DNA from 3 places in the Pantoea sp. SYBGC1 genome. Region 1 is predicted to be linked to each of the others. Evidence: predicted binding sites of a transcription regulator. Region 1 holds the regulator's gene; each other region holds the start of a gene.
The links. The regulator sigma-54, encoded in region 1, starts transcription at its own class of promoters, with help from an activator protein. The targets are predictions, from matches to a motif close to GTTGGCACANNTTTCGCTNT.
Positions count from the first base shown of each region.

Region 2: the regulator sigma-54 is predicted to act here: its motif matches at 1,248-1,267, upstream of glnA (glutamate--ammonia ligase).
Region 3: the regulator sigma-54 is predicted to act here: its motif matches at 1,283-1,302, upstream of AC2CF9_RS17290 (gamma-glutamyltransferase family protein).

Region 1 covers NZ_JBXUNM010000004.1:290,882-294,161, forward strand. Annotated here, with positions in the region: gene lptA (lipopolysaccharide ABC transporter substrate-binding protein LptA) at 1-297, shown strand, start outside; gene lptB (LPS export ABC transporter ATP-binding protein) at 301-1,026, shown strand; gene rpoN (RNA polymerase factor sigma-54) at 1,075-2,508, shown strand; gene hpf (ribosome hibernation promoting factor) at 2,530-2,817, shown strand; gene ptsN (PTS IIA-like nitrogen regulatory protein PtsN) at 2,954-3,280, shown strand, end outside.
Region 2 covers NZ_JBXUNM010000011.1:12,439-15,718, reverse strand. Annotated here, with positions in the region: gene typA (ribosome-dependent GTPase TypA) at 1-975, opposite strand, end outside; gene glnA (glutamate--ammonia ligase) at 1,415-2,824, shown strand; gene glnL (nitrogen regulation protein NR(II)) at 3,002-3,280, shown strand, end outside.
Region 3 covers NZ_JBXUNM010000014.1:43,759-47,038, forward strand. Annotated here, with positions in the region: gene AC2CF9_RS17280 (transporter substrate-binding domain-containing protein) at 1-181, opposite strand, end outside; gene hpxU (MurR/RpiR family transcriptional regulator HpxU) at 375-1,214, opposite strand; gene AC2CF9_RS17290 (gamma-glutamyltransferase family protein) at 1,384-2,970, shown strand; gene hpxX (oxalurate catabolism protein HpxX) at 2,983-3,174, shown strand; gene AC2CF9_RS17300 (AtzE family amidohydrolase) at 3,165-3,280, shown strand, end outside.

The DNA of each region.
Region 1 (3,280 bases):
GATGCCTATGGCAATCCGGCTACGTTTTATCAGATGCAGGACAACGGCAAGCCGGTTAAAGGCCATGCCGCTAAGCTGCACTATGAGCTGGCCAACGATTTTGTCGAGCTGACCGGTAATGCTTTCATTGAACAGCAGGACAGCAACATCAAAGGCGATCGCATCACCTATCTGGTGAAAGAGCAGAAAATGCAGGCCTATAGTCAGGGTCAGAGCAAACGCGTCACCACGGTGCTGGTCCCTTCACAGCTGCAGGATAAAAACGGTTCCGCTGCGAGCCCTAAAAAGAGTAACTGACCGATGGCAACTTTAGTCGCTGAAAATCTGGCCAAAGCGTATAAAGGCCGCCGCGTAGTGGAAGATGTCAGCCTGCAGGTTAAATCGGGCGAGATTGTCGGACTGCTGGGTCCTAATGGTGCCGGTAAGACCACAACATTTTATATGGTTGTCGGCATTGTCCCGCGCGATGCGGGCCGCATTATTATCGATGATGAGGATATCAGCATCCTGCCGCTGCACGCCCGTGCGCGTCGCGGTATCGGCTATCTGCCGCAGGAAGCCTCTATTTTCCGGCGGCTGAGCGTGTATGACAATCTGATGGGCGTGCTGCAGATCCGCGACGATCTGACCGAAGAGCAGCGCCAGGATCGCGCCAATGAGCTGATGGAAGAGTTCCATATTGAGCATCTGCGTAACAGCCTGGGTCAGGCGCTCTCCGGGGGAGAACGTCGCCGCGTTGAAATTGCCCGCGCGCTGGCAGCGAATCCAAAGTTCATTCTGCTGGATGAGCCGTTCGCCGGGGTTGATCCCATTTCCGTTATCGATATCAAAAAGATCATCGAACATTTGCGCGACAGCGGCCTTGGTGTCCTGATCACTGACCATAACGTGCGTGAAACGCTGGCCGTCTGCGAACGCGCCTATATTGTCAGCCAGGGCAATCTGATTGCACACGGCACGCCGGATGAAATTCTGGCAGATGAGCAGGTTAAGCGGGTTTATTTGGGCGAAGAGTTCAGACTCTGATAAGGTGTCGATTAACCCGATATTCGCTTAGGACATTCAAGCCGGATTATGAAGCAAGGTTTGCAACTCAGGTTCAGCCAACAGCTGGCGATGACCCCCCAGCTGCAACAGGCCATTCGCCTGCTGCAGCTCTCTACGCTTGAACTCCAGCAGGAGCTCCAGCTGGCGCTGGAGAGCAATCCGCTGCTTGAGCAGACCGATATTCATGATGAAGTGGACGCACGCGAAACGCAGGAAAGCGATACGTTAGATACCCGTGAGGCGCTGGAACAGAAAGAGATGCCTGACGAGCTGCCGCTGGATGCGTCATGGGATGAAATTTATACCGCCGGCACCCCTTCCGGCACCGGAACAGATTATCAGGATGATGAACTGCCTGTGTATCAGGGAGAAACCACGCAGTCGCTGCAGGATTACCTGATGTGGCAGGTGGAGCTGACACCGTTTACCGATACCGATCGCGCTATTGCAACATCCATTGTTGATGCGATCGACACGACCGGTTATCTCACCGTTACGCTGCAGGAAATTTGCGACAGTATTGGCGACGATGAGCTGACGCTGGATGAGGTGGAGGCGGTTCTCAAACGCGTCCAGCGGTTTGACCCGGTTGGCGTAGGCGCGCGCGATCTGCGCGACTGTCTGCTGGTTCAGCTATCGCAATATGCGACTGACACTCCTATGCTAAAAGAGGCGCGCCTGATTGTCAGTGAACATCTCGATCTGCTGGCTAATCACGACTTCCGCAGCCTGATGCGGGTGACCCGTCTGAAAGAAGAGGTGCTGAAAGAGGCGATGCTGTTGATACAGTCGCTCGATCCGCGCCCCGGACAATCGATCAATACGGGTGAACCGGAATATGTTATTCCGGATGTGCTGGTGCGCAAAGCGGGCGCACGCTGGATAGTGGAACTGAATGCTGAAAGCCTGCCGCGTCTGCGAATCAACCAGCACTATGCCGCCATGGGCGGCTCAGCGCGCAGCGATAGCGACAGCCAGTTTATTCGCAATAATCTGCAGGAAGCGCGCTGGCTCATCAAAAGTCTGGAGAGTCGTAATGACACTCTGCTCAAAGTTACCCGCTGTATCGTTGCGCAGCAGCAGGCGTTTTTTGAGCAGGGCGAAGAGTATATGCGTCCGATGGTGCTGGCAGATATTGCGCAACAGGTTGATATGCACGAGTCCACCATTTCACGTGTGACCACGCAAAAATATCTGCACAGTCCGCGTGGTATTTTTGAGCTGAAATATTTTTTCTCCAGCCATGTCAGCACGGAAGGCGGCGGCGAAGCCTCGTCTACGGCTATACGTGCGCTGGTAAAAAAACTGGTCGCGGCAGAAAATCCCGCAAAACCCTTGAGCGACAGCAAACTGACCGCCATGTTATCTGAACAGGGTATTATGGTAGCGCGACGTACGGTTGCGAAGTATCGCGAGTCTTTATCTATACCGCCATCAAACCAGCGTAAACAGCTGGTCTGACCGAACTGAGAAGGAAGACCTATGCAGCTAAACCTTACCGGACTGAATGTCGAAATCACTGACCCGCTGCGCGAATTTGTGAACAGCAAATTTGGCAAACTTGAACACTATTACGATCGCATCAATCAGGTTTATATTGTTCTGAAAGTGGAAAAAGTGACTCAGATTGCAGAGGCAACTCTGCACGTTAACGGCGGTGAGCTGCACGCCACAGCGGAAGCGGAAGATATGTACGCGGCCATTGACGGGCTGGTTGATAAGCTGGCACGTCAGCTGACCAAACACAAAGACAAACTGAAAAAACACTAATCTTCACGTTTGCAGAGCGCTGACCCGTTCAGCGCTCAGGGAAAAATGGGGCAGAAAAGCGCCCCGTTTTATCATCTGCGCAAGCGCCAGCAGAGCTTTAGCTCTGTGGCTATGTGAACTCGCAAGTGAAACCACGATGAACAACGATCTGACACTGGAATTGAGCTCGGTTCTGACGCCTGACTGCACCCGCAGCGGCGTACACTGCCAGAGTAAAAAACGCGCGCTGGAGATTATCAGCGAACTGGCAGCTAAGCAGCTCAATCTGCCGCACCAGACGCTTTTCGAAGCGATTCTGACCCGCGAGCGTATGGGCAGTACCGGCATTGGCAATGGTATTGCTATTCCGCATGGCAAACTGGAAGAGGATACGCTGCGGGCGGTGGGCGTGTTCATCAGCCTCGATCAGCCTATTGCTTTTGATGCAGTGGATAATCAGCCGGTCGATCTGCTGTTCGCTCTG
Region 2 (3,280 bases), on a different contig from region 1:
GTATTTACCTTCTTTACCGCAGAACGGTGAGGTATTGACGTTAAAGAACATGGTCACGGTAGGCTCATCCACGCTCAGCGCCGGCAGCGCCTCTACATTCTGCGTGTCGCAGATGGTATCGGAGATGTTCAGCTCACCCAGACCAGTAACGGCAATGATGTCGCCCGCTTCTGCCAGATCGCTGTCAATACGCTCCAGACCCAGATGCGTCAGCACTTTACCCACTTTCGCGTTGCGGGTTTTGCCTTCGCTGTCAATCACAGTAACCTGCTGGTTCGGCTTGATTTTACCGCGCTTGATGCGGCCGATACCGATAACGCCCAAATAGTTGTTGTAGTCCAGCTGAGAGATCTGCATCTGCAGCGGCGCATCAGCTTCAACCTGCGGCGGAGAAACGCGATCAACGATGGCCTGATACAGCGGAGTCATATCCTCAGCCATATCGGTGTGGTCCAGACCTGCAATACCATTCAGCGCTGACGCGTAAATGATAGGGAAGTCCAGCTGCTCGTCAGTTGCGTCGAGGTTAACGAACAGGTCAAATACCTGGTCTACAACCCAGTCAGGACGCGCGCCTGGACGGTCAATTTTATTGATAACAACAATGGGTTTCAGACCGTGAGCAAAGGCTTTCTTGGTTACGAAGCGGGTTTGCGGCATAGGGCCATCCATCGCATCAACAACCAGCAGCACCGAATCCACCATGGACATGACGCGCTCTACTTCACCACCGAAGTCGGCGTGTCCCGGGGTATCAACGATGTTGATACGGTAGTCGTTCCATTTGATGGCGGTGTTTTTTGCGAGGATGGTAATTCCACGCTCTTTTTCCAAATCATTGGAATCCATCACACGTTCAGTCGCTTCGGTACGAGCGTCAAAAGTACCAGACTGTTGCAGCAGTTTGTCGACCAGGGTGGTTTTTCCATGGTCAACGTGCGCGATGATGGCGATGTTACGCAAATTTTCGATCACAGCTTTGCCTCAGGCATTATAGAAATAACGCGGTATTGTACACGGATTAAGCGGAATACTGAACATGATCACAGTTTTCCCGACAATATTCTCGCGCTGCTGGTTTTTAGCACCATTAGCGGTGCAAATATCTGCACTCTGCTGGCTTTATGCACCATTTTAGTGCCACCAGCGCACCGTTTTGCACCATAATAAAGCAATGCGTCTGTTCTGGTGCAGCTGCTGATGCAATGCAGCGCGCCGCACAGCGCCATTTATCGCGCTAAAAAAAAGTTGGCACAGAATTCGCTTTATCTTTTTTAAGTGCAAACGACAGTGGCCTGATGGCTGAATAGCTTGCCGGGATCTTAGTCAGGGGTGGTCAGTAGTCGTGACACATTCCAGGCATTTTGAGTTCTCTCACCACGACAACAGATGACCATTTCCAGGAGAGTTGAGTATGTCCGCTGAACACGTTCTCTCGATGATGAACGAGCATGAAGTTAAGTTCGTCGATCTGCGTTTTACCGATACCAAAGGTAAAGAACAGCACGTCACCATTCCTGCTCATCAGGTTAACGCAGACTTCTTTGAAGAAGGCAAAATGTTCGATGGTTCATCCATCGGTGGCTGGAAAGGCATTAACGAATCAGACATGGTGCTGATGCCGGATGCCACCACTGCGGTAATGGACCCGTTCTTCGAAGATCCGACCCTCATCATCCGGTGTGACATCCTCGAACCAGGCACGCTGCAGGGTTACGATCGCGATCCGCGCTCCATCGCCAAGCGCGCTGAAGAGTACCTGCGCGCTTCCGGTATTGCTGACACCGTGCTGTTCGGACCTGAGCCAGAGTTCTTCCTGTTTGACGATATCCGTTTCGGTTCATCGACTTCAGGTTCACACGTTGCTATCGATGATATCGAAGCGTGCTGGAACACCGGCAAAGCGTACGAAGGCGGCAACAAAGGCCACCGTCCGGGTCTGAAAGGCGGCTACTTCCCGGTACCACCGGTTGACTCCTCTCAGGATATCCGTTCTGCCATGTGTCTGACCATGGAGCAGATGGGTCTGGTCGTAGAAGCACACCACCACGAAGTGGCTACGGCTGGTCAGAACGAAGTGGCAACCCGCTTCAACACCATGACCAAAAAAGCGGACGAAATTCAGATCTATAAGTATGTCGTGCACAACGTTGCGCACGCTTACGGCAAGACCGCAACCTTTATGCCAAAACCGATGTTTGGTGATAATGGCTCCGGTATGCACTGCCATATGTCGCTCTCTAAAGGTGGCGTAAACCTGTTCTCTGGCGATAAGTACGGCGGCCTCTCTGAAACCGCGCTGTTCTACATCGGCGGTGTGATTAAGCACGCTAAAGCGATTAACGCCCTGGCTAACCCAACCACCAACTCCTACAAGCGTCTGGTGCCGGGTTACGAAGCGCCGGTTATGCTCGCTTATTCCGCGCGTAACCGCTCAGCCTCTATCCGTATTCCGGTTGTTGCCAGCCCGAAAGCCCGCCGTATTGAAGCGCGCTTCCCGGATCCAGCGGCTAACCCATACCTGGCGTTTACTGCGCTGCTAATGGCTGGTCTCGACGGCATCATCAACAAAATCCATCCTGGCGATGCGATGGACAAAAACCTCTACGATCTGCCGCCAGAAGAAGAAGCGGAGATCCCGAAAGTAGCTGGTTCTCTGGAAGAGGCACTGAACGCGCTGAATGAAGATCGCGAGTTCCTGACCCGCGGCGGCGTATTCACTGATGACGCTATCGATGCTTATATCGAACTGCGCAAGCCAGATGTTGATCGCGTTCGCATGACGCCACACCCGGTTGAATTTGAACTCTACTACAGCGTTTAAATGGCCATTCACCTCTTTTGTCCGCCATGCCGGGCAAAAGAGGACAACGTTTTTTTGTTGCCGTGGAAACTTTAGCCCATCTCCGGATGGGTTTTTTTCACCGCAAAATTGCCGTTATCGGGGAGTTTTCCATCCCAAAACGCTATAGTGCACCCATTTGGTGCAGAGGATCGTGGTATGGTTGCTGGCTCACTGCCCGACGCGGGGCAGATTCTCAACTCCCTGATAAACAGTATTCTGCTGGTCGATGACGGGCTGGTGATCCACTATGCCAATCCGGCTGCGCAGCAACTGCTGGCGCAGAGTTCGCGCAAGCTGTTCGGTACGCCGCTGCCGGAGCTGACCGGCTACTTTTCGCTGAATATTGACGTGATGCGCGAGAGCCTGGCCGCAGGCCAGGGCTTTACCGACAGCGAAGTCACGCTGGTGGTCGACGGACGCGCGCACATCATGTCG
Region 3 (3,280 bases), on a different contig from region 1:
CGATGTCATAGCCCTGCGGCTGCAGATCGGTGCCCACTGATCCAAACGGCGGGAAATCCTGCGGCACCGCGATGCGGATCACGCCGCGCTTTTGAATATCCTGCAGCTGATCCGCCTGCGCGCTGCCTGCCTGAGCCAGTAAAAGCGCCGCACCCGCTACCGCCAGTAAAACCTTTTTCATTATGCACCCCGGTGTGTTGAACGTGAAACAAAAGATTCCTGAAAAGAACAATTGCAACTAATGTGCCAATCGAAGCGACAGACAAAAACCGGTGACAAACCGGCATGAAAGGGATAAACCGCAGGAAAAATCGGGTACTGGCGTACCCTGCTTCAGAGATTCAAAACGGTGCAGCGCACCATTTCAGTGCCCGCTATCGGTGTTCCAGCTCATCGAGATGCTGATAGAGATCGGCTATCTGATGAATGCGCTGCCGACCCTGCGCCAGAGTTTCATGCAGCAGCGCATTTGCCAGTAAATTGACCAGGCTCATGGCTGAAGCGTAACTGTCGAAAGCAGACACGCTGTCCAGCGGGGCACAAAGCTGCCAGCGTGCCACGCCCTGAATCCCCTGCGCCTGCGGCTCGGAGAGCGCCAGCAGCGGGATATCGCGCTGCTGCAGCTGCTGCATCAGCGGACGCAGCAGGCGCGGACGTCGCCGGAACGCCATCACCACCACCATATCGTCCGGGGTAATATCCACCAGCTCTTCGCCCAGCGTCTGGCCCGGCTGCGGCAGCAGTACCACGTGGGCACGCGCCTGCAGCAGCTGCTGACGCAGGTGCAGCGCCACCGGGTACGCGTTACGCATACCGACAATAAAGACGCGTTTTGCGCTGCCCAGCGCGGCGACGACGTCACTTAACTGCTGGCTGTCGATACGGTTGATCCACTGCGTCAGGTTCGCCATCTCCTGCTTATAGTGGCGCGCCAGCAGCGTGTTTCCCTGTACCGCGTCGCGGTTGTCGGTGAGCGGCATTCCGCTCTGCCGCAGGGTGCGCAGCTCATCGCGCATATCTTTATATTTTTCATAGCCAAGGCGCCGGAACAGCCGGCTTACCGTTGCTTTGGAGACGCCGCTTAGCCGCGCCAGTTCGGCACTGTTGTAGCTGATCAGGTCATCAAAATGGTCAAACACAAAGTCAGCAATGCGCTGCTCCTGAGGCGACAGCTGCGCGTACTGGCTGCGCAGACGTTCATCGAGTTGTTTCATGCGTTGTCCTGTAACTTTCGTTTCACCCTGCTCTAGCATAAATCGATCCAGCGCCTGCCGACAGAAAAAGTGGAACAGCTCTTGCTTATGTTTACGTCAGGGAATGCCGCCGCAGCGGGTTTGGCAGCTGTGTCGGATGGAGATGAGCAGAAATGAGCCGGGAACAATTATGATTCAGAGCAACATGGCCCCGCAGGGCATGGTCGTCACCCCCCATCATCTGGCGAGTGAAAGCGCCCTTGCCGTACTGCGCGACGGCGGCAGCGCACTCGAAGCGATGGTCGCCGCCGCCGCTACCATTGCGGTGGTCTATCCGCATATGAACGGGCTGGGCGGCGACGGCTTCTGGCTGGTGGTGCCGCCTGAGGGGGAACCGATTGCGATTGATGCCAGTGGCGCCGCCGGCTCGCTGGCGACAGTGCGTTTTTATCAGGGCCGGCAGACGATTCCGCATCGCGGGCCGGAAGCGGCGCTGACCGTCGCCGGCACCGTCAGCGGCTGGCAGGAGGCGCTGACCCTGTCACAGGAGCTGGGCCATGCGCCGCTGCCGCCACACCGTCTGCTGCGCGATGCTATCCGTTACGCTGCCGACGGCATACCGGTTACCGCCTCGCAGGCGGCCGCGACCGCCGCAAAAGCGCCTGAGCTGCAGCATCAGCCCGGCTTTGCCGCCACGTTTATGCCGGATGGCGGACCGCCCCAGCCGGGCAGCCGCTTTACCCAGCCTGCGCTGGCGGCCACGCTCAGCCAGCTGAGTGAAGAGGGGCTGGAGAGCTTTTACCGCGGCCGGCTGGCACGGTCGCTGGCAGATGACATGCACGCGCTGGGGATGCCGGTCACGCTGAACGATCTGCAGCAGCATCGCGCCCGGCGCTGCACCCCGCTCCACCTCGCGCACAGCGAAGGCGATATCTGGAACATGACGCCGCCGACGCAGGGGCTGGTGTCGCTGGCGATTCTGGGCATTACCGATCGTCTGGACATGGCGCAGGCTGATGAAGCTCAGACGCTGCACCGGATTGTGGAGGCGACCAAGCAGGCGTTCAGCCTGCGCGATCGGCACATCACCGATCCTCGCCATAGCGATACCGACGTGCAGGCACTGCTCAGTGCCAATCATCTTGCCAGCCTTGCGGCCAATATTGATGACCACCGCGCCGCGCCGTGGGGAACCGGACGCGGTCCGGGCGATACCGTCTGGATGGGCGCTATCGACAGCAGCGGGCTGGCGGTCTCTTTTATTCAGAGCATCTACCACGAATTTGGCAGCGGCGTGGTGCTGCCAGGCAGCGGCATCACCTGGCAGAACCGCGGCGCGGCGTTCAGCCTGCAACCCGATCATCTGCTGGCGCTGCTGCCGGGCAAACAGCCATTTCACACGCTTAACCCTGCCGCCGCCCGCCTGAAAGATGGTCGGGTCATGGTATATGGATCGATGGGCGGAGATGGTCAGCCGCAGACGCAGGCGGCCATTTTTACCCGTCACGTTATTCAGGGTATGCCGCTGCAGCAGGCGGTCAGTGCGCCACGCTGGCTGCTGGGGCGCACCTGGGGCGAGGCCTCTGACTCACTCAAACTGGAAGCGCGCGTGGCGCCGGAAACGGTGGGCCGGCTGCGTCTGCTGGGGCATCAGGTTGAGCTGCTCTCTGACTTCAGTGAAGTGGTGGGCCATGCGGGCGCCGTCGTGCGCCACACCAGCGGCATGCTGGAAGGCGCTTTCGATCCGCGCAGCAACGGCAGCGCAGCCGGTTTTTAACAGGAGAGACTCATGACCGAATCCGCAGAGTGGGCGAATTATGTCGCTCAGATGGAGCAGATCCTCGCACTGGATCTGAATGACGCACGTCGTGCTGAGCTGCAGCTGCAGCTCAGCCGGATCGCTGCTATCGCCGCGCCGCTGATGGCGCTGCCGCTGGACGATCGCCTGGAAGTGGCCGGGGTGTTCCAGCCATGCGCCTGACGTCATTATCAATTACAGCGCTGCAGCGCGCGCTGCAGCAGGGTGAAATCGGCGCGGCTGAGGTTGCCCGCCATACGCTGGCGGCGATTGAGCAGCATAACCCGGC